Regions from separate parts of the Shewanella bicestrii genome, predicted to be linked through region 2. Evidence: predicted binding sites of a transcription regulator. Region 2 holds the regulator's gene; each other region holds the start of a gene.
The links. The regulator LexA, encoded in region 2, represses DNA repair genes until DNA is damaged. The targets are predictions, from matches to a motif close to TACTGTATNNNNATACAGTA.
Positions count from the first base shown of each region.

Region 1: the regulator LexA is predicted to act here: its motif matches at 3,082-3,101, upstream of CF168_RS11845 (YebG family protein).
Region 3: the regulator LexA is predicted to act here: its motif matches at 5,474-5,493, upstream of dinB (DNA polymerase IV).

Region 1 covers NZ_CP022358.1:2,724,041-2,732,132, reverse strand. The annotation lists gene CF168_RS11860 (PqiB family protein) at 1-1,666, opposite strand, end outside; gene CF168_RS11855 (paraquat-inducible protein A) at 1,653-2,270, opposite strand; gene CF168_RS11850 (paraquat-inducible protein A) at 2,272-2,907, opposite strand; gene CF168_RS11845 (YebG family protein) at 3,113-3,412, shown strand; gene CF168_RS11840 (GAF domain-containing protein) at 3,428-3,886, shown strand; gene proQ (RNA chaperone ProQ) at 4,165-4,806, shown strand; gene prc (carboxy terminal-processing peptidase) at 4,835-6,886, shown strand; gene pepN (aminopeptidase N) at 6,970-8,092, shown strand, end outside.
Region 2 covers NZ_CP022358.1:4,598,516-4,606,607, reverse strand. The annotation lists gene CF168_RS20155 (cytochrome c oxidase subunit 3) at 1-438, opposite strand, end outside; gene CF168_RS20150 (cytochrome c oxidase assembly protein) at 435-1,016, opposite strand; gene ctaD (cytochrome c oxidase subunit I) at 1,018-2,610, opposite strand; gene coxB (cytochrome c oxidase subunit II) at 2,620-4,161, opposite strand; gene CF168_RS20135 (cell division inhibitor SulA) at 4,569-5,081, opposite strand; gene lexA (transcriptional repressor LexA) at 5,078-5,698, opposite strand; gene plsB (glycerol-3-phosphate 1-O-acyltransferase PlsB) at 5,860-8,092, shown strand, end outside.
Region 3 covers NZ_CP022358.1:3,662,268-3,670,359, reverse strand. The annotation lists gene nqrF (NADH:ubiquinone reductase (Na(+)-transporting) subunit F) at 1-346, shown strand, start outside; gene CF168_RS16090 (FAD:protein FMN transferase) at 445-1,503, shown strand; gene nqrM ((Na+)-NQR maturation NqrM) at 1,515-1,739, shown strand; gene bfr (bacterioferritin) at 2,115-2,588, shown strand; gene bfr (bacterioferritin) at 2,598-3,065, shown strand; gene CF168_RS16070 (methyl-accepting chemotaxis protein) at 3,364-5,367, shown strand; gene dinB (DNA polymerase IV) at 5,518-6,597, shown strand; gene CF168_RS16060 (aminoacyl-histidine dipeptidase) at 6,773-8,092, opposite strand, start outside.

The DNA of each region.
Region 1 (8,092 bases), 1.9 Mb from region 2:
TGGCAAAGTCTTCGGTTTTACTCTGCCAGTTGACCGACTCCACATTACCGATTTGCATTTTTTTATAGTAAATCGGTGAGCCTTGGCTGACATCGGCGCCATCTACGCTGGTGAGGGTAAAGTACAGACGTTGTTGCCGAGCAAAAAACTGTTTTGCTTCATCCATTGAGCTAAAGAGTGACAGACGAGTATTTGCCGCAAGCGGTGTGTCGCTGCTTCCTGGGATAAGACTTACAGCCCCTTTGGTGAGGGTCGCCATATCGCGGGTTTTCACCGACACCCCATCGAGTGAGGCATCGATACTCAGCGCCGACTCGGGGATAAAATAGCTATCACTGCGAACTAAGCTGGCAAACTCAGGCTGCAGCTCGAGTTGATATTCGACGGCCGACAGATCTTTGGTTAATTTCACCGCCAGCACCTGACCGATAGGTAGCTGCTTGTAACGCACTTCAGCACCTGCGGTGAGGCCCATGTTTTCAGTTGAGGTGATAGTGAGCTGACGTTTTTTGGCCTTAAGTAGATCCGGCGCCGTTTCTTGCAGGGCAAAACTGCTTGGCAGCGCCGTATTGGCATTGGTGCCGGGTAAAAAGTTAATCACGCTTCCCGTGAGTAAACGCTCGGGGTTTTTGATCCCAGAGAGCGAAATATCCGCGCCTTCAAGCCAAAACAGTCCGTCACTGGTTAACAGGTTGGCATATTCAGGCTCAAATTTTGCCACCGCAGTCACGCCGGTTGCGGTGAGTTGTTTGCTCTGCAGAGTACCAATGGTGATGCCGCGATACACAATGCGAGTGCCTTTATCAATCGCGTTGCCATCGTTCATGGTCAGGCTCACTTCAATTCCACCAAGGGCGCTGGTTTCGGAATCATAGAGGGCAAAACTGTCACCATTTTGTGCCGCAGGTGCCTTATCATCGGAGCTGAAACTCACGCCGCCCGCCAGAATGGAAGCTAAGCTCTCAGTGTTGACTTTTATGCCCGCTAAACTGGCGTCGACTTTCACGCCGGAAACGTTCCAAAAGTGAGAGTTTTTCTTCACTAAACGCGCATATTGCTCTTGGATAAAGGCGCTGATAATGACTCTGGCATTGCCGTCTAAACGATAGCTGACCACGCTGCCGACAGGGATCTGGCGAAAGAACACAGGCGAGCCCACGTCTAACGAGCCGAGTTTATCGGCTGTCAGTTCAATCATTACCCCTTCTGAGCCCACCTGCATAGGTGGCGGTTGACGCTCAGCCTCGAAGAAAGTGGCGGCATTGCCTTTACCGGGTTGAATCGCGATATAGTTACCCGAAAACAGCGCATCTAAGCCTTCAACGCCCGTGATGCTGGCTTTTGGGGTGACTAACCAAAAGAGGGTTTCTTTATTTAAGAAAGGCTTAGCGCGATAGTCCATCATGACTTTGACGTTTACGCCCTTAAGATCTTCATCGATACCAATGTCTTTTACCTTACCGACAGTAAGACCTTGATATTTGACTAAGGTTTTGCCCACATCGATCCCCGTGGCACTGGGGAAGTGGATCTGAATTTCAATGCCCGATTCTTTGATGCTCTTAATGCCCAGCCATGCGCCGAGCGCGAGCGCTACTATCGGGAGCAGCCAAATCGGCGAAAAGAGTTTTTTCTTCACAACTTTTGGCGATTCAATTTGTGTCATCTTGAGGTTCCAATCGATCCCAGAGTAAACGAGTGTCTAAAACTTTTGCGGCAAGTTGAGTCAGTAAAATCACCAATGCAAACGCCGTGGCCGCAGGTGCAGGCTTTGCATCGAGTAATTGCCCCATATTGACGAGGGCAACCGTTAAGGAGATCACAAACAAATCGAGCATTGACCAGCGGCCAATCCACTCAATCACATGAAATCCCACCATGAGTTTCTTTTTCGAAATTGGCAGATTAAAACTGATGGCACAGAGGTAAGTGGCCAAACCGATAATTTTCACCCAAGGCACTAAAATACTGGCAATAAATACAATAATGGCGATGGGCAACATATCCGAATGCACTAAATGGATAATCCCCGAAAAAATCGTATCGTGGCGCACTTGCCCCTGATTGGTGAGCATTGTAATAGGGTAGAGGTTGGCGGGAACCAACAAAATGGCGGCGGTGATCAGCAGCGCCCAACTTTTTTGTAAACTGCTGTGATCACGGACATGGAGCTCGGCCTCGCAGCGGCTGCAGTGGCTATTATCACTGCTATTGAGCTGCCGGCACACCCTGCACAAGCACAGGCCTAAGTCTTTTCCCTGTTGCTGCATCTTAGTGTCGCTCCTGCATGAGAAGACTCCACATATGCTCAATATCGTATTCACGCTGCAAAAACAGGGTGACTAAAAAAAGCATGGTGAAGCAGAAGGTGCCCATACCGAAGTAAATATCCGAGAAATCAGATAACTGAAATGATGACACCAAAAAGCTAATCACATAAATCTCCAGCATGGTGAGCTGGGATAGCAGCCCTTGCAGCTTTAATAACTGTTTGAGGCTGCGACGCCAAAATGGACTGCCAAGTCCCCATTTGACGATCAAAATCTGACTAAGGATCGACAGGATCAACAATCCCGGACCAATCACGGCGGCGGCAAGCACGGCTAATCCCACGACCCAATAACCTTGGTCGAACACCGCAAAGGCACCCTGAAAAACTGTAGTGGTACGAATGCTACCCAAAAAGTGGATTTCGAGTACCGGGAAAAAATTGGCGGGGAAATAGAACACCAGCGCGGTAATACATAGCGCTAACATGCCGTTTACCGAGCAGTATGGTGTGTCATAAAGTGCGGTGCTGCAGCGCGGGCATAACGCCCTAACACCCGTAGGTAAGGCGCGCTTTCGAACGGCTAAGTCGCAGGAACGACAGAGGATTACAGAGTTTTCTGCTGTATTTTCATGCATATAAAAATATTAAATTAGCCCCAAAGCCATTGAGAGAGCAAATAATCCGCAATAAAACCATATTACAGGGTGAGATAGCACATTGCTTGACCCATCTCGACAACGAAAAGCGTACTTATAATACCAGAATAATCAGAACACTTGCATCACTAGTTCACTTTATGTCATCCTGATTACTGTATATAAAAACAGTGCGAGGGCAGTCATGGCAGTTATTACACAGTTTGTCGTGGTAAGAGAAGGGGTGGAGAAGATGACATTTACATCGAAAAAGGAGGCTGACGCCTACGATAAGATGCTCGACATCGCCGATAACCTCATTCCATTTATTCAAAAAGCGCAGCTCGGAATTGATGAAACCGTGAGCGAACAGCTCGCATTCTATTTTGCTAACAATAAAGATGAGCTGACAAACTTGCTTAAAGGCGTGGTTCAAGTTAATAGTACGCCATCAAAACAAAATGCAGCGAAAAAAGCGCCTAAGAAGGACGACGCTGCCGAATAATTTTTTAGGAAGTCTATGAAACCGCAATTTTATGAGTCACTGAATCGTCAAGCGCTGGCCTTACTCGAGGGCGAGGATGATTTAGTGGCTGCCATGGCTAACTTTTCTGCTTTGCTAAACGATAACCTAACCGAATTGAACTGGGTGGGTTTTTACGTGATGCGTGGCGAACAGCTGGTGTTGGGTCCTTTCCAAGGTAAAGTGGCCTGTACCCGTATTCCAATGGGTAAGGGCGTGTGCGGTACCGCCGCGCAAACCAATCAGACGCAGCGCGTCGCCGATGTGCATCAATTTGATGGTCATATCGCCTGCGATTCAGCCAGTAATTCTGAAATTGTTATCCCAGTGCGCGCCGATGGTAAGGTTGTGGCCGTGCTGGATATCGATAGTCCTATTTTTGACCGCTTCGATGAAGAAGACCAAAAGGGCTTGGAATTATTGGTAAAAAGCTTCGAAAACTGCCTATTTGCTTAATTTGCGTACAATAACGCATAATTCATAGTCGCAATCGGTGGCGTGCGCCTTATAATAGCGCATGCACTGATAAGGCTTATTTTGAGCACTGCCGAAATAAGCCTGATAGGTTCAGCCGTGAAAAATTGTTAACTTATATTTTTTAACTTTAGTTAACTCGGCGAGAATGCTAATTTGTACTTTGGCTCATATGTGAGCTTAACCAAGATAAACGACTCGTAAGAAGCTGATTTTTATCACCTCGGATTCGATGTCCCTTTTTAACTGTGGAAGTAATGATGGAATCAACAGATAAGTTGACCGACACCAACGCAATTTTGGCGTATTTGTATGAAACATTTCCTTTGTGCTTTATTGCTGAAGGTGAAACTAAGCCATTAAAAATCGGATTGTTTCAAGATTTGGCTGAAAGGTTGGCTGATGATTCTAAAGTCAGTAAAACTCAACTGCGAGTTGCCTTAAGACGCTACACCAGCAGCTGGCGCTACCTGAAATCGGTAAAAGCCGGTGCACAGCGTGTGGATCTTGATGGTCAGCCATGCGGTGAGTTAGAGCAAGAGCATATCGATCATGCTCAAGCGATGTTGAAAGAAAGCCAAGATAAAGCAAAAGCTAAGCGTGCAGCTCAAGCACCAAAAGCGGCGCCTGCGGGTAAAGCCCCTGCGAAGAAAGCCCCTAAGAAAGTTGCCGTGCCAGCACGCAAGACTGAGCGCCCAGCAAAAGCAGCACCTAAGGCAGAGCCTGCTGTTAACTTAGTTCAAGCTCAATTGACCGATTTAGCGAAGAAGCAACGTGTCAATGTTAAGTTAGGGGTGACGCCAGTAGCCGGCGTGATCACCGACATTAACAAAGAGGACATTCATGTTCAGCTAGATAGCGGCTTAACGGTAAAAGTGAAAGCGGAACATATCCTGCTGTAATCATTTAATCAAACGGAGTAACTTGTTGATGCGAAAACTCACTTTGGCTACATCCATTGCCACTGTTTTTGTCGGATTCTCGGCTTGGGCTGTCCCCCCTACGATTCAAATCAGCGAGTTACCCACTCTCAAGCAGGAAGCGCAGCATAAAGTGGCGAGTAAGCGAGTGACGGATTTATACACTCGTTCCCACTATCATAGATTTGCATTAGATGATGCGTTTTCTGCTCAGATTTTTGACCGCTACCTGCAACAACTCGACTACCGTCGTAATGTGCTGACGCAAGCCGATGTCGACAGCTTCAAACCTTACGTTAATCAGTTTGACGATATGCTGAGCTCGGGTGAACTCGAGCCTGCTTATAAGATGTTTGATTTGGTTCAGAAACGTCGCTACGAAGGTTTTGTATACGCACTCTCTCTGCTCGACAAAGAGATGGATTTCACCGTTCCGGGTGATGCCTACGAATACGATAGAGAAGATGTTGCTTGGCCAAAAGATCAAGACGAGATCAACGAGTTATGGCGTCAACGTGTTAAATACGATGCGCTGAATCTGAAACTCACTGGCAAGAAATGGCCTGAAATCGTTGATATTCTGCAAAAGCGTTATAACAACGCCATCAAGCGACTGACTCAGACCAATAGCGAAGATGTGTTCCAAGCGGTGATGAATGCGTTCTCCCGTAGCATCGAGCCACATACTAGCTATTTATCTCCCCGTAATGCGGAACGTTTCCAAATGGAAATGAACTTAAGCCTCGAGGGGATTGGTGCGCAGTTACAGCTCGAAGACGATTACACTGTCATCAAGAGCTTGATTGCAGGCGGTCCTGCGGCCAGCAGTGAAAAACTGTCGCCTGAAGATAAGATCGTCGGCGTCGGCCAAGAAGGCGGTGAGATTGTTGATGTAATCGGCTGGCGATTAGACGATGTGGTCGATCTGATCAAAGGGCCGAAGGGCAGTAAAGTCGTATTACAGATTTTACCTAAGAAGGGTGGCTCTAACGCTAAGCCGTTTAATCTGACCTTAGTGCGCGACAAAATCCGTTTAGAAGACCGTGCCGCAACCTCAAAGATCATCGAGCCAAAAGACGGTGAATACGCCAACCGTAAAGTGGGTGTGATTCAAATTCCTGGTTTCTATATGAATTTATCCCAGGACGTCGAAAAAGAATTGGTGAAGTTAAACGAAGCCAAGGTTGAAGGCGTCGTCATCGACTTACGTGGTAACGGCGGCGGTGCGTTGACCGAAGCCGTGTTACTGACGGGACTCTTTATCGATATGGGCCCTGTGGTGCAAGTGCGTGACGCCGATGGTCGAGTGTCTGCCCACCGTGATAACGATGGCAAGACAACCTACGCTGGCCCGTTAACCATTATGGTTGACCGTTACAGTGCATCAGCTTCGGAAATTTTTGCCGCCGCGTTACAAGATTACGACCGTGCGCTGATTGTTGGTGAGTCAAGCTTTGGTAAAGGCACTGTGCAGCAGCATAAGAGCCTTGGTCGAATCTACGACATGTACGAGAAGCCGATTGGCCACGTGCAGTACACGATCCAGAAGTTCTACCGTATCAACGGTGGCAGCACTCAGCTCAAAGGCGTAACCCCGAACATTGCTTACCCAAGTGCGTTAGAGCCTGGTGAATACGGTGAAGCGGAAGAGAAGAATGCTTTACCTTGGGACAAAGTGCCAATGGCGCAATACGGCACCCTAAACGATATCACCCCTGAGTTGGTGGCGAGTTTAGATAAAAAGCACCTTGCCCGTATTCAGAACAATGTCGAGTTTAACTATATCAATCAAGATATTGCCGACTTTAAAAAGCATCATAAAGAGAAAACAGTCTCCTTAGTTGAAAGTGAGCGCATTGCCTCGCGTGAAGCCGATGAGAAGAAAGTACTCGATAGAACCAACGAGCGTCGTGTTGCCCATGGTTTAGCCGCGGTTAAATCGATGGAAGACATTAAAGACAAAGACGACATTGAAGCACCGGATGCCTTCTTAGACGAAACGGCCTATATCACCTTCGATATGGCGGATGCAAAAAAGCTGGCTAACGCTGGCACTAAATAGGCGGTTATTGCGCCTGTTTACCGTATCTTAAAACGCGCTTATGGCGCGTTTTTCTTATTTAGAACAGTGTTAAAGGGAACGACATGACACAAGCACAAGCAAAATACCTTAAAGATTATCAAGCTCCCCAGTTCACGATCGAAACCATTGATTTAGATTTTAATCTCGATGGTAAAAACACTCTGGTTAAAGCCGTTAGCAAAGTCAAACGCACTTCTTCCCACACCAATCCCTTAGTGCTCGATGGTGAAAGTTTGACCTTAGTGAGTGTGGCCATTGATGGACAAGCGGCGACGTATCACGCGAGTGAAGGGCAGTTGTCTATCGAGACGACACTGAACGAATTTGAGCTGACCATCATCACCCAACTCGATCCCGAGGCTAACTCAAGCCTCGAAGGGCTCTATATGTCCGACGGCGCCTACTGTACTCAGTGCGAAGCGGAAGGCTTTAGACGTATCACGTATTTTCTCGACCGCCCCGACGTGTTAGCCAAATACACAGTGCGAATCGAAGCCGATAAACTGGCGTTTCCGTTCCTGCTCAGCAACGGTAACTTGATTGAGAAAGGCGAGCTTGATGGTGGTCGCCATTACGTGCGCTGGCAAGATCCTTTCCCAAAACCCGCCTACCTGTTTGCCTTAGTCGCTGGCGATTTTGATCTGCTGCAGGATGAGTTTATCACCCGCAGTCATCGCAAAGTGGTACTGCAGGTGTTTGTCGATAAAGGTAATTTACACAAAGCGCACCATGCAATGGCGTCCCTGAAAAAGTCTATGGCCTGGGATGAATCTCGTTTTGACTTAGAATACGACTTAGATATCTACATGATAGTCGCCGTCGATTTTTTCAATATGGGGGCGATGGAAAACAAAGGCTTAAATATCTTCAACACCAAGTATGTGTTGGCAGATACCTTGACCGCAACCGACGAGGATTACCACGGCATTGAATCTGTGGTCGGCCATGAGTACTTTCATAACTGGACGGGTAACCGTGTGACTTGCCGTGACTGGTTTCAATTAAGCCTCAAGGAAGGCTTGACAGTGTTTCGCGATCAAGAGTTTAGTTCGGATTTAGGCTCTCGTGCTGTGAACCGAATTCACGCGATTAAAGTCATCAAAAACCAGCAGTTTGCTGAAGACTCAGGCCCCATGGCGCATCCGATCCGCCCCGAGTCTGTGATTGAGATGAATAATTTTTATA
Region 2 (8,092 bases):
GCCATCTGGCGTGGTGACGAGTGGCCAAACGGCTTCGAACTGTGGCCACAGGACTTCGTGGGTCATGGCATTGTTGGAGGCACCGCCTAGCCAAGGCACAGCGACCATACGGGCGTAAAATAAGGCGCCGAAGAAGGCGGCAAAGAACATCACCTCGGAGAAGATAAACCAGCTCATGCCTTGGCGAAACGATCTATCCATCTGATGGGAATAGAGGCCCGTCATGGATTCTTTGATCACGGTTCTAAACCAACCAACCAGCATAAACAGGATGACGGCTATGCCTGCCAGTAGAATATAGCCGCCACCCGAAGCGCTAGATTTGAGTTGATGTACAAAATGTCCCGCCCCAAAGGCAATTAAAAACAAGCCGATAGCACCAACAATCGGCCAAGCACTCTGGGCGGGGACGTAGTAAGTCTCATGTTTAGTGGTCATTTTGCAGCTCCTTGCTCTATGGCAGACGCTAACTGCTTGTCGGTAATGTCGTAGAGGGTGTAAGAGAGGGTTAAGGTGTGGATAGACTCGGGTAATTGAGGATCCACGAAGAAGATCAACGGCAGCTCGGCGCGACTCGCGGCGGCTAAGTGTTGTTGGTTAAAACAAAAACATTCGGTTTTATTGAAATAAGCCGCACCTTGTCCGGGCGAAATAGAAGGAATCGCCTGGCCAACGATCGCTCTGTTAGAGACATTTTGCGCCAGGAATGCCGTGTGAATGAGTTCTCCCGGATGCACTTCGAGCCGTTTCGTTTGTGGCTCAAATTTCCACGGCATGCCGGTCTGCACCTGCGAGATAAACTCCACCGTTACCACGCGGTTCTTGTCCACAGTGATCGCTTGATAACTGCTGGCAGTATTGGAGGTTTTGCCATTAATCCCCAGTTTTTCGCACAACACATCGTAGAGCGGCACTAAGGCGAACCCAAAGCCAAACATCCCAAGGCAGCCCAGCACCAGCAGGCTGATGAGCTTACGGTTGGACTTGATGTTGGGCTGATGGGGTTGGCCTTGCATGTTATTTCACCTCGGGTGGCGTGGTGAAAGAGTGGTAGGGGGCAGGGCTGGGTAGGGTCCACTCTAAGCCTTCGCTGCCTTCCCAAGGTTTGGCGGGCGCCTTTTCACCGCCCCGAATGCACTTAATCACCAGCACGAGGAAAATCAGCTGAGAAAGACCAAAGGCAAAACCCCCAATCGACACGATTTGGTTTACATCGGCAAATTGAATCGAGTAATCGGGAATACGCCTTGGCATACCCGCAAGACCTAAGAAATGCATCGGGAAAAACAACACATTGACCGAAATCACCGAGCACCAAAAATGCCACTGGCCGAGCTTTTCGCTGTACATATGGCCGGTCCATTTTGGCAGCCAGTAATAGGCCGCCGCCATGATGGAGAAAATCGCACCAGTAACCAACACGTAATGGAAGTGAGCCACCACAAAGTAAGTATCGTGGTATTGGAAGTCGGCTGGCGTGATGGCGAGCATCAGGCCAGAGAAGCCGCCAATAGTGAACAGGATAATAAAGGCCACCGCGAACAACATTGGGGTTTCAAAACTCAATGAGCCGCGCCACATGGTCGCTACCCAGTTAAACACTTTTACCCCAGTCGGCACGGCAATCAGCATAGTGCAGTACATAAAAAACAACTCAGCAAACACAGGCATGCCGGTGGTGAACATATGGTGCGCCCACACGAGGAAGGACAGAATCGCAATACTCGCCGTGGCATACACCATGGATGAATAGCCGAATAATGGTTTACGGCTGAAAGCTGGAACAATGGCGGAGATAATGCCGAAGGAAGGCAGAATCATGATGTAGACTTCGGGGTGACCGAAGAACCAGAAGATATGCTGGAACATCACAGGATCACCACCACCTGCCGCCTCGAAGAAGCTAGTACCGAAAAACTTATCGGTTAACACCATAGTGACGGCGCCAGCGAGCACAGGCATAACGGCGATCAGCAAGAAGGCGGTAATCAGCCAAGTCCAGACAAACAGCGGTAACTTCATCCAGGTCATGCCGGGAGCGCGCAGGTTGACTATGGTGACGATCACGTTGATGGCACCCATGATCGAACTTATCCCCATGATATGAATAGAGAATACAAATAATGCTGTGCTGTCAGGGCTATAAGTGGTCGAGAGTGGTGCGTAGAAGGTCCAACCGAAGTTAGGGCCGCCGCCTTCCATAAACAGTGAGCTCAGTAAAATAGTAAAGGCGAAGGGCAGGATCCAGAAACTCCAGTTGTTCATCCGTGGAAGCGCCATATCTGGCGCACCAATCATCATCGGGATCAGCCAGTTAGCCAGCCCTGTAAAGGCCGGCATCACGGCGCCGAATACCATGATTAATCCATGAACTGTGGTCATCTGGTTGAAGAAGTTAGGCTCAACGAGTTGTAATCCTGGCTGAAAGAGTTCGGCGCGGATCACCATAGCCATCGCACCACCGGTTAAAAACATTATGAAACTAAACCACAGGTACAGGGTGCCAATGTCCTTGTGGTTGGTGGTGAGTAACCAGCGCATGATGCCTTTAGGTGCACCGTGATGGTGTTCATCATGGGCGGCAATTTGATCTTGAGTCAGTGTGCTCATCTTAATCCCCTACTGTCCATGGCGAGCAATATCAGCGGGTTGCACTGTATCGCCAGTATTATTGCCCCACGCATTGCGCTCATAGGTAATGATGGCGGCAAGCTGTTGTGGCGTTAGTTGTGTGCCAAATGCCTGCATCGCCGTGCCCGGTTTACCGTGCATCACAATGTCGATGTGATTGGCGACCGGACCCGTTGCAATAGCGCTGCCAGCAAGGGCGGGGAAGGCGGGAGGCATACCTGCACCCGTTAGCTGGTGGCAGGCGGCGCAAATCGTGGCATAGGTCTTTTCCCCTTCGGCCATCAGTTCATCATGGCTAAGCGTGGGAAGACTCGCGGGGTCGACACTGGCGACGGGTTCTGTCGCTGGCTTTGGCGCATCGGTGGTTGCTGGAGGCGGAGTCGTTGCTACTGGTTCGCTATTGGTGCCTCCGGATTTATGGGCATCAACGTCTTTGGCTTGCACCGCATCCCCCGTGTTATTGCCCCACGCATTACGCTCATAGGTAATCACGGCGGCAATCTCTTGGGTCGTTAATTGTTTGCCAAAGGCTTGCATGGCCGTACCCGCTTTACCATTGAGCACTATTTCAAGATGGCCGCTCAGTGGTCCGGTCGCAATCGGGCTGCCTTTGAGGTGCGGGAATACTCCTTGTAGACCTTCACCGTTGGGTTGGTGACAGGCCGCGCAGTGACCAAGGTAAACTTGCTCACCCTGAGCCATCAGCTCTTCTTTTGTCAGTGTTTGCGATAACGCGGCTTGTGCGGCTTGCGCTGCGGCATTGGCGGCTTGTTTTTGTTCTACAACCCAAGCATCGAACTCGGCTTCGGGTAATGCCTGCACCACTATCGGCATAAAACCATGGTCTTTACCGCAAAGCTCGGCACATTGGCCACGGTAAATGCCGGGTTTGTCGATACGGGTCCATGCCTCGTTAATAAAACCTGGGTTAGCGTCTTTTTTAACCGCAAAGGCGGGCATCCACCATGAGTGAATGACATCCTCTGAGGTCATTAAGAAGCGGATTTTACGATTGATGGGTAATACTAGGGGTTTATCGACCTCGAGTAAGTAGTGCTCTCCCTTGGCTTCACTTCCTTCGATTTGAGGTCTTGGTGTTGCGAGAATGCTGTAAAAATCAATATCTTGATCGAAGTAGCTATAATGCCATTTCCATTGAGAACCTGTGACTTTTACCGTGAGATCGGCATTACTGGGATCTTCCATGGCAATCAGAGTTTTCGTGGCGGGAATCGCCATTAAGATCAGAATGACAAAAGGAATAATCGTCCACGCGATTTCGACTTTTGTGCTCTCATGGAAGTGAGACGCGACCGCGCCCTTGGATTTTCTGTGGTTGATCATGGCATAAATCATCACGCCAAAAACCACTAGGCCTATCGCGCAGCAGATATACAGAATCGTCATGTGTAAGTGATAAACCTTGCCACTGATTTCTGTTACGCCGGGGGTCATGTTGAACCGCATGTCCGCTGCGGCCAACGGTGGGGCGAATAGCACCACGAGTAAACAATACAACCATTGCTTCACAAGACTTCTCCTCTGCTAATTGCGAATAGCAACTACAAAGAAGAGCAACACAGTAAGTCTCAACTCTATGCAAACTCTTCAGTTCCCAAAAAAGCTTCTCTGACTTCAACGTGCGTTGGCGGCTTACTTTTGATTAAGTATTGTTACTGCTGGTATTAGCCACACTGGCACATACTGCTGAATAAACCCATTATTCTCGATTTTTGTGGGCAAGAGATATTCGATAAATCGTCGATATTTTTTGCCTAAATGGGCGATATATTATGCTCGCCTGAATCAAACATACTTGCTGTTTAAAAATTGATCAAGATCACTTCTTTTTCTAATTGTCTGAAAAATTGCCAAAAAAAAAGCCCCACATTCACAGGTGAGGCGGCTTTCAAGGCTAAATACGCAGTGCAAAAATTTTAATGAACAGAGCTAAAAAAACTACCTTGGGCAAAGTGAGCAGGTTGCTTGAGTGTCGCGTCCGTAGGTGAGTGATTTACGACACCTTCTAGCACGATTCCCATGGCGCGGGCGCTCTTGGCCACAATTTGCAAACGACGATTGTCGCGGGCATCGAGTGAGTGGATCCAAGTAATTACTGCGCTGGAAGTGCCGCTAGTTAAGGCTTTTTCCATGGCCCACAGGGTTTCCACTTCATCTTTCGCATGGACTAAGAGTATGCGATCCATACGCACGCCGGCGCTGGCCAGTAACTGCTTGTAGCCAATACTGGGTGGGTTGATGAGCACGACCCAGCGGCCTTGTTGGCTCAATTGTGCCAATTGTTTGCTAAGTTGCATTAGCTCTTGGCGCCCTTGGCTCTCGGTGGGCATAGTGATGATAGGCGTATGCTGCCAGTCTGTATCGGTTTCGCGTACCGCATCGAGCCATAAACCGGGGTGACGCGGGGCATTACCTAGTAGTTTGTTCATAGCCAATCTCCATTGCGGATCACCCCTACGGCGAGCCCTTCAATTGTTAGACTTTGGAAACTTAAATCGACTTTAATCGGGGAGTAATCTTCATTTTCAGCATGTAGATAAACGAGATTCCCTTTCTTTTCAAAGCGTTTAACTGTTACATCATCGTCAACGCGAGCAACAACTACTTGGCCATTGCGCGCTTGCTGTACCTTATGAACGGCGAGCAGATCCCCTTCGAGGATACCGATGTTCTTCATACTGTCGCCTCTGACGCGCAGCAAGAAATCGGCGGCTGGGTGGAACATGCTGGGGTCGACTTGATAATACTGTTCGACATGCTCTTGGGCGAGGATAGGTTCGCCCGCAGCCACTTGACCAATCAGTGGTAAGCCAGATTCGCTGTTATCTTCTTCCTCAACTGGGAGGCGGATCCCGCGGGAAGTGCCAGGCATGATCTCGATGCAGCCTTTTTTCGCCAATGCCTTAAGGTGTTCCTCGGCGGCATTTGCACTTTTAAAACCCAAACGGGTGGCGATTTCGGCCCGGGTGGGTGGCATGCCAGTCTCGGCAATATTACGTTTAATCAGCTCTAAAATTTCGGCTTGGCGTGGCGTCAACGGTCTCATGTTCTTTCCTGTTTTTCTATACAGTTACTGTTAGTATATACAGTATTATTCGTAGTGCAAGTATTAACCACTTTTTAACGCGATTGGAGAGTATTAGCGAATATTCCCTAGAATCTGGTATTCTATGGGGCTAATGAACGTACTTACATTGCATAAGAATAATGCCTAAACAAGACTCTCTTTGGTTGAAATCATTACGCTGGATCCAAAAACACTTAGTGCACACTATTGTTGTGCCGCAGGATCCCTTTGCCGATCTGAATCTGGACGCTTCCAGACCGCTTGCTTATGTAATGAAAACAGAATCCCTGAGTGATATTGCTGCGTTAAGCGAGATCACCACTAAGCTGGGTTTGCCAAGCCCCTATGAGCCGCTCGTGGTAAATGGCGTTGTCGCGCCCCGCGTCGTTTGCCTCGAAGGCCGTAAGCCTTTGTTTGGCGAGCGTGCCAGTAATGAGCCATTCCTCGAATGTTTTATGCGCCTGTTGGCCGTCCATAAGGAAAAGCCAGAGTTAGATATTCAGCTGGTGCCTGTGAGTCTGTATTGGGGCCGTACTCCGGGTAAAGAAGACGACACCATGAAGGCGGCTGTTCTTGAGCGCGAGAATCCAACTTGGTTACGTAAGTGCTTGATGATCTTATTTTTGGGTCGTCATAACTTTGTGCAGTTTTCTAATGCGGTATCGCTGCGTTACATGGCCGACGAACACGGCACCGATATGGGGATTGCCCATAAACTGGCGCGGGTGGCTAGGGTTCATTTCCGCCGTCAACGCAAAGTGATGACAGGGCCTGTGTTGCCGAATCGTCAGGCAATGTTCCACTCCCTGCTGAAATCCGAATCCTTACGCAAGGCTATTCAGGAAGAAGCGGCGAGTAAGAAGATTTCCGAAACCCAAGCCCGTGAAACAGCAATTGAATATCTTGATGAAATTGCAGCGAATTATTCCGACAGCCTAGTGCGTATTGCTGAGCGTTTCTTAACTTGGTTATGGAACAAGCTCTACAGCGGTATCAATATCAAAGGTGCCGAGCAAATCCGTCAGCTGCACCATGATGGTCACGAGATTGTTTATGTACCTTGCCATCGCAGCCATATGGATTACCTGCTGTTATCCTACATTCTGTATTACCAAGGCATGGTGCCACCGCATATTGCGGCGGGGATTAACCTAAACTTCTGGCCTGCGGGACCGCTGTTCCGCCGTGGTGGCGCTTTCTTTATTCGCCGTAGTTTTAACGGCAATAAACTTTATACTGCCGTGTTCCGTGAATACCTCGATCAGCTGTTTGCTAAGGGATATTCGGTTGAGTATTTCTCTGAGGGTGGCCGTTCTCGCACCGGTCGTCTATTGGCGCCGAAAACTGGCATGATCGCCATGACGATCAACAGTGTGCTGCGTGGTATCGAACGCCCTGTCACCTTAGTGCCTGTGTATTTAGGCTACGATCACGTGATGGAAGTGGCGACTTATCATAAAGAGTTGAGCGGTAAGAAAAAACAGAAAGAATCTGTATGGCAAGTTTTTGGTGCTATTCGTAAATTAGGTAATTTTGGCCAAGGTTATGTCAACTTTGGTGAGCCGATTACACTGCAAAACTTCTTGAATGAAACCGCGCCTAACTGGCGCGCTGAAGTGGCCGACGATCCCGAACAAAAACCGACTTGGTTAACCCCTGCGGTGAACGTGTTAGCGAATCGTGTGATGACCCGTATTAACGATGCTGCCGCCGCCAGTTCTATCACCTTGACGAGCTTAGTGCTATTGGCGTCGGAGCAAAATGCCCTAGAGCGTTGTTTGCTCGAGCGTCAGTTAGATTTGTACCTGACGCTGCTTAAGCGTGTGCCTTACACTTCGTTTACGTCGGTGGCCGAAGGTGATGGCAAGCACTTAGTGCAACAAGGTTTAGAGCTGAATAAGTTCTCCATCAATGCCGATCCTCTGGGTGAGATAGTATCTATTGACGCGAATCAAGCGATTTCAATGACTTACTATCGTAACAATATCATCCACTTATTTATTATTCCGTCGTTGATTGCTAGCTGCTTAACCAACAATAAGCAGATTTCAAGAGCCTATATCCTAGGGATTGTGAGTGACTTCTATCCGCTACTGAAGGCGGAGTTATTCATGGGTATCAAGGACCTCCCAAGTTATGTGAATCAAGTGCTGGATCTGTTTATTGAGCAGGGTCTAGTGCAGGAAAGCGATACGCTGTCGGTGGTGACCGAGCACACCAGCCAAATGTTGTTGCTGGCCGGAAGCGTTAGCGAAACCTTGCAACGCTATGCGATTATCTTCAATTTGCTGGCTCACAGACCTAAGATGGAGCGTTCGGAGCTGGAGTCTGAAAGCCATCTGCTTGCCCAACGTTTAGGGGCGCTGCATGGAG
Region 3 (8,092 bases), 940 kb from region 2:
CCAACTGAAGCGTCTGAAGTCTAAGCGTAAGATGAGCTTCTGGTACGGTGCACGTTCTAAGCGTGAAATGTTCTACGTGGAAGACTTTGACGGCCTAGCGGCTGAAAACGACAACTTCGTATGGCATGTGGCCCTGTCTGATCCTCAACCAGAGGACAACTGGGATGGTTACACAGGTTTCATCCATAACGTACTGTATGAAAACTACCTGAAAGACCATGAAGCGCCAGAAGATTGTGAGTTCTACATGTGTGGACCTCCAATGATGAACGCGGCCGTGATCGGTATGTTGAAAAATCTTGGTGTCGAAGACGAAAACATCCTGTTGGATGACTTCGGCGGCTAATGTGAATTAGCCCAAGGTGAGAAGAGTTGCAGATGTGGAGTAAAGCTCTCATCTGCAACTTTTGCATTAAAGGGCATCCAAAAGAGTTGTTAGTCACTATGTTTAAAACCCTAGCGTTAAAAACCCCCGTGTTAAAAACCTCAGTGTTAAAGCATTCAGTGAGCTGGCTGGTCCTTGTAGGTCTAGCCTTTTTTATTTCAGCCTGTAGCAAACAGGATGAGGTTATCTCCCTCGCGGGCAGCACAATGGGCACGACCTACCACATTAAAGTGGTTCCCAATGAGCAAATGCCGACGGCCCAGCTGTTGCAGGCCGAAATTGATTTAGCCCTAGAGCAAGTCAATAACCAAATGTCGACCTATCGACCCAATTCAGAACTGTCCCGTTTCAATCAGTTACCGCTCGAGCAGAGCGTTGAAGTATCGCCGGATACCATCAAAGTGGTTAAAGAAGGCATGCGTTTATATAACGTGACGGACAAAGCCTTAGACATTACCTTAGGGCCGCTGGTGAACCTATGGGGATTTGGCCCCGATAAACGCCCAACCAAAGTGCCGACTCAAGCCGATATCGATGCGGCTAAAGCCAAAACGGGTATCAGTGAGCTTTCTATCGAAGGCAATCGCTTAAGCAAGCACAATGCGCATTTATATGTGGACTTGTCTTCAATCGCCAAAGGTTTTGGTGTGGACAAAGTGGCCTCGATTTTAGATAAGTACCATGCAAGCGGTTATTTAGTCGAAATTGGTGGTGAGCTGAGCATTAAGGGTACTAAAGGCGATGGTAGCTCGTGGCGCGTCGCAATAGAGAAACCGACCGATGATGGCATGGCGGTGCAGCAGGTGATTGAGCCTGGCACTATGGCGATGGCAACCTCGGGGGATTATCGCAATTATTATGAGGAAGAAGGTCAGCGATTTACTCATATAATTGATCCACGTACCGGTTTGCCGATTAATCATAAGCTAGCATCTGTGACCGTTTTGCATAAAGAATGTATGACGGCCGATGGTTTTGCGACGGCGATGATGGTTTTAGGCACAGAAGCGTCATTGGAGCTTGCCAAGAAAGAACACTTGGCGATAATGCTAATAGAAAAGCAAGGCGAAGGATTTAAAGTCTACTACAGTGACGCCTTCAAGCCTTTCCTTAAGTAGTTGGAGTTAACATGAGCACTTTTATCGCGGCATTTGTGATTTTATTACTGTTCTTTTTGCTTATGTCGATAGGTTATCTCATCAAGCGCAAAGCCGTTGAAGGAAGCTGTGGCGGTTTAGGTGTATTAGGGATTGAAAAAGCCTGCGATTGTGATGATCCCTGCGACAAGCGTAAACGTCGTATGGCCGCAGAAGAAGCGCGCCGTGAGAAGTTAACGAAAGACAGGATCATTTAATCATTCGCTTCAACAGAAATAGCCTCCTCTGGAGGCTATTTTTTTGCCTTGATTTTAGCGCTGCAGAGGTGTTGAGCGTCGATTTCGTTCTGGGAAGCGCAAGTTCACGAAGGGACGAGTGACGCGGGTTATGCTAATCAGTTAACGAGTGCCTTTTATAACTGCAAGAAAGAGAATTTACTTACCTGCTGAGCGTACCCATAAAATTAATCCTTGATATATGAGGAGGATAGCTGGCTAATCTAAGCGATAATGAGAATGCTTTTTATCTTTAAGTTTGTGAAAAATAAAGAAAATTTGAGTTGGCTTGAAAACTGTACTAGGCTAGAAGCTTGATTTAGATCAATCTTTCACTCATATCAAGGATAGTTACTTATGAAAGGTCATCCTAAAGTGGTGGGACAACTCAATCGGGTGCTGACCTGTGAGTTAACGGCCATTAATCAATATTTTCTCCACGCCAGAATGTTCAAACATTGGGGTCTTGAGAAGCTAGATCACGTCGAATACAAGAAATCCATCCAAGATATGAAACACGCCGATAAACTCATCGAGCGGGTATTATTTTTAGAGGGATTACCGAATCTGCAACAGCTCGAAAAACTGCGTATTGGCGAGCACACCCAAGAGATGCTGGATTGCGATTTGGCCATGGTGCAAGAACAACTCACACTGTTACGGGATGCCATTAGCCTTTGCGAGGCGGAGCAGGATTATGTGAGTCGCGATCTGCTCGAAGATATCCTTGAAGATGAAGAAGAGCACTTAGATTGGCTCGAGTCACAGCAGGAGCTGATCAGCTTAACCGGCATTCAAAACTATCTTCAATCGCAAATTAGTGAGTCATAGGAGCTGAATATGAAAGGTGATAAAGAGGTCATCGACGCGTTGAATCGACTCCTAACGGGAGAGTTATCGGCGATGGATCAGTATTTTGTTCATGCCCATATGTACGAAGACTGGGGCCTGAACGAACTCTATGAGCGTATTGCCCATGAGTCTGATGATGAAAAGGGCCATGCGGCCAAACTGGTACAGCGCATTTTATTCCTCGAAGGCGTACCTAATGTGGCCGCGCGGGAAGCGCTCAACATTGGTTCAAACGTTGAAGAGATGCTGCGTAACGATTTGGCCTATGAATATAAGGTCGCCGATGATTTGCGTAAGGTGATTGCCCTGTGTGAGTCGAAAAAAGATTATCAAACCCGTGAGATCTTAGAAGTGTTACTCGACGACACCGAATCTGACCACATGTATTGGTTAGAAAAACAGCTCGGTTTGATTGACCGAATTGGTTTACCGAATTATCTGCAAACTAAGATGTAACCACTCCAGCTTACGCAGCTTAAGCACAAAGGCCAGTCACTAAATGACTGGCCTTTGTTTTTGGATTTTGAGTATTTAGTCTAACACTCTGTAAAAAATCGCTATCGCAATGGGATCTTCTGATGGATGCCGATTGTTTAGCGATTCCTGTTATTTTACTATGTCTATTCTTTACAAATACTTGTTTACATTTTTTCTCACATTTCCATCTGTTGTTGACTGGTAAAAATTGTTACCGTGTGAAACTGTTTTTGCATGATTTTTTGTTAAGTGGTTGGTCAGCCAGACGGGAAGATGAATGAGATATATAAAACGTTCTCTAAGTTTGCAGTTAGTGGTCACTATCGTCGGTGCCCTTGCTGTACTTCTTACTTTAGTTGCCGCTTTGCTCGTGAATAAAGAAAGTAATAACACACGTAGGCAAGTGGATGCGGACATTTCGGCGCTCGTTGCCTTAAAAGCCAATGAGATTGGTGGTTATTTTGTGGCTAAGGGGCAAGTGATCCACTCGGTATTTGCCGAGCCTGGGCTTATCAACTGGTTTAGCCAATACCATGCCCGTGGCAGTAATCTAGCCAATGATCAGCAGTACCAAGATATTATTCGTTATTTCCGCTCGTTTTCCGACCGTGATACCGATGTGAAGTCAGTGTTTTTCGGCTCGGCAAATACCTTCGAATATTTCGACCTCAATGGCCGTTTCGATGGCGATCCAAACTATTACACTAATAAACGTCCTTGGTGGCAGGAGGCTATCGATCAGCGCGGCCTATTTGTGGGCGATCCTGCGGTCGATGCCAACGATGGTTCAATTTCGGCCACAGTTAAAACCCCAGTCTATGGTGCCAATGGTGAGCTGATTGGGATTGGTGGTATGGATATTCTCATCGATACCATTGGCAAAACCCTGTTAGCGCCAATCAAATATCGCAATTACGGCCAAGCTTTCCTGATGACGGATGAAGGTAAGCTGGTTTATTTCCCTGGATTCTCGGATAAGTTCCCGCCGGGCTCACTTGCGAATCAAATCGATAGCCAGTTTAAGGACTCCTCAGGCTTTACCGCCTTAAGGCAGCAAATGCAGCGTGAAGCGCAGGGCTTTGCCGAAGTCACCTTTAACGGTGTGCCGCAGCGGGTAACCTTTGTGTCTGTGGGCGGTGATTATCCTAAGCAGAAATGGCACTTAGCCTTTATGTTGCCCCATGAAGTAATTGAAGCGCCTGTTACCAAAGCCTTTTGGAATGCTTGTTTTGTTGCTTTGGGGATTATGCTTTTGGTCGGCATTACTGTCTGGTTGATGTTATTGCCTTTTAGACGCCAGCTCAGCAAATTACTCGATGCGATGGAAGATATTGCCGAAGGTGACAGTGATTTATCCCAACGTATTTTGATGGAACGGGAAGATGAGTTAGGTAAACTGGGTGATGCCTTCAACCGCTTTGCCGAAAAGGTGCAACAGATGTTACTGCACACTCGCAACTTAACCCAAGAGGTGGGCACTGGGGTGATGGATGCGCGCCAAGTGTGTGATTTAGCGGTATCTTCGGTGTCATCGCAGAAACAACAAATCGACTCAGTGGCCACGGCCGCCACCCAAATGGCACAGACGAGCCAAGAAATGGCGATTAGCGCCCAGCGGGCGAATGATTTTGCTGAAAAGGCACAAACCCAAGCCCATGACGGTACTCAAATTGTGTCCCGTGCGACCGAAGGTATGAAGGCATTATCGGTTCAAGTGATTGAAGCGGCCAAAGTCATCAAGGAGTTACGTAGCAGCTCTGAGCAAATTGGCGAAGTGTTAAGCGTGATCCGTAACATTGCCGACCAAACCAACTTGCTGGCGCTCAATGCGGCCATCGAGGCGGCGCGGGCGGGTGAGCAGGGCCGAGGCTTTGCCGTAGTGGCCGATGAAGTGCGTACTCTCGCGTCTCGTACCCAAGATTCTACCGCCAACATTCAAGGCATTATCCAAACCCTGCAACAGAGTGCGCTACAAGCCGAGCAGGTGATGGAATCAGGGGTTGAGCAGGCAAGGGTCGGGCAAGACTTGACCACACAAGTGGAGCAAGCTTTAAGTGATATCGCCAGTGCGATTGTGTCGATTCAGCAGCAAACGGTGGAAATTACCGTCGCGATTGGCCAGCAGGCCGTTGTGGCTGAAGAAGTAGCACAGAACGTGGTTAGCGTGCGTGGTTTGTCCGATCAGTCTTTGCTCTCAAGCCAAGATTTATCCCAAAGTTTGCAAGGATTTGAGCAAGCGACTCACGAACTCACCCGCAACATTGGGCAATTTAAGATTTAATTCAAAACGTTGCAAATCAAGGGAGCCTTAGGGCTCCCTTTGTTTTTTGAGCGCTTATAATCCAAGCGCAAACAGCACCGCGGCAAATTGGTAAGCGGCACTTGATTACTGTTTTTATATACAGTATTTTGAGTGTCGGAGGAATGCAAGGTGCGAAAAATCATTCATATCGATATGGATTGCTATTTTGCTGCGGTGGAAATGCGGGATTTTCCCGAATACCGCGGTAAACCGCTGGCTGTCGGCGGCAGTCGGGTGCAGCGTGGCGTCATCAGCACTTGTAATTATGAGGCGCGCAAATTTGGCGTGCGTTCGGCCATGGCGACGGGCTACGCACTGAAATTGTGCCCCGATCTTATCCTCGTTCCCGGTCGTATGCAGGTCTACAAAGAGGTCTCACAGCAAATTCGCGCCATCTTTTCCCGATACACTGAGTTAATCGAACCACTTTCCCTCGATGAAGCCTATTTAGATGTCAGCGATTGTAAGCTGTTTAAGGGCTCAGCCACGTTAATTGCCGAGGCGATTCGCCGTGATATTTTGGCCGAAACTGGGCTGACGGCATCGGCGGGCGTGGCGCCGATTAAATTTCTCGCCAAGGTTGCCTCTGATTTAAATAAGCCCAATGGGCAATGTGTTATCCCACCCGATGAGGTGCCCGAGTTCGTTAAAAGCTTATCCCTGCGGAAAATACCCGGAGTCGGTAAAGTGACCGCTGAGAAACTGTCTTCGCTAGGCTTAAATACCTGCGCCGATGTGCAGGCTTATCCAAAGCAAGAGTTGATTGCCCGTTTTGGTAAGTTTGGCGCCGTGTTAGTCGAGCGGGCCCATGGCATCGATGATCGCGGGATTTCTGTGAGCCGCGAGCGCAAATCCGTAGGCGTTGAGACCACTCTCGCTCAGGATATTTACACGCTGGAGCAGTGCCAACAGGTGATGCCGGGATTAATCCAAGAGTTGTCCAGCCGTTTAGGGCGAAGTGCTAAGGGGAGGCAAATCCATAAGCAGGTGGTCAAACTTAAATTTAATGATTTTAAACAGACCACCATCGAGCATCGTAGTGACGAGGTCTCCGTGGTGATGTTCTATGAGCTACTGAGCCAAGCAATGGCTAGGCAAGAGGGCCGTGGAATTCGGTTACTCGGGGTTTCTGTTGGACTCGCCGAGAGTAAAGACACGCTTTCGCCGCTCATGGTACGCGAAACGAAGCAGTTGGATTTTGTGTTTTAGTGTCAATTTAATCTGAGCGGATCTGGCTCAGCGCCAATCTAACCTAGTTTAGTTTAGATAACGCGATAATCAGCTTTACGCAGTGCGCAAATAGAAGCAACAATAAGGCCGCATTGGTAAACCCTCTGCGGCCTTTGTTATTTAAGTCTGCTTAGCGACTATTCACCTAGAGTGATTATTCACCTTTAGCGGGAATTCGTTCTAGCACAGCAAGGAGCAGATCCCAGTATTGACCTACTGTGGTGATATTGACCATTTCATCCGGGCCGTGTGGATAGCGGATGGTAGGGCCAATCGACACCATGTCCATTTCTGGATAAGGCTTCTTGAACAGACCACATTCAAGACCCGCGTGGATCACCATGATAACCGGTTCTTTATGGTAGATAGACTCGTAGGTCTCACGCACAATCGCCATTACGGGTGAGCTGTTATCTGGCTTCCAACCTGGGTAAGCGCCACTGAATTCAATTTCAGCGCCAGCGAGATTAGTCAGCGCATTGAGCATGCCTTCAACTTGGCTGCGGCCCGAATCGATGAGCGAGCGAATTAAGCACAGAATGCTAACTTCTTCATCGTTAGTGCTAATCACGCCTACGTTGAGTGAGGTTTCTGTCACGCCAGCGACTTCATCGCTCATACGCATCACGCCATTAGGGCATACATGCAGCAGGTCGATCAGCGTGTTTTGGCTGTTTTCACTCATCACGCGTTTTGGCGTTGGGATTTCGCTCAACACTAAACGCATATCAGGGTCGGCAATGGCCAGCTCGGCGCGGACTAAGGCTTCAAAAGCGCGCACTTTTTCATTCAGTGCATCGACATTTTCAGCGGGTAACATAAAGCTGATATTGGCTTCGCGTGGGATGGCATTACGCAGTGAACCACCGGTAAATTGGGTTAATTCCAGCGCTAATTCATCGGCATTTTCAAACAGGAAGCGTGCCAAGAGTTTGTTGGCGTTACCACGACCCAAATGGATGTTAACCCCAGAGTGACCGCCTTTTAAGCCAGATAAATGCAGGCTAAATGATGCGTAACTTTGCTCCGACGCTTGCCATACCATAGGCAGTGTGATTTGAGCATCGACACCGCCAGCGCAGCCCATGTAGATTTCACCTTCTTGCTCTGAGTCGGTGTTTATCAGGATTTCAGCATCGAGCATACCCGCTTGCAGGCCAAAGGCGCCTGTCATGCCCGCTTCTTCATCAATCGTGAGCAGTACTTCCAGTGGGCCGTGTTTGATATCGTCGCTACCTAAAATCGCTAAGGCTGACGCCATGCCAATACCATTGTCGGCGCCTAAGGTTGTGCCTTTGGCTTTTACCCAGTCACCTTCAACATAGGCTTCGATAGGATCTTTGATAAAGTCATGCACTTTGTCGGCATTCTTTTGCGGCACCATATCGATGTGAGCTTGGATCACGACGATTTTGCGATCTTCCATTCCGGCCGTTGCGGGTTTGCGAATGATTAAATTGCCGACCGCATCTTC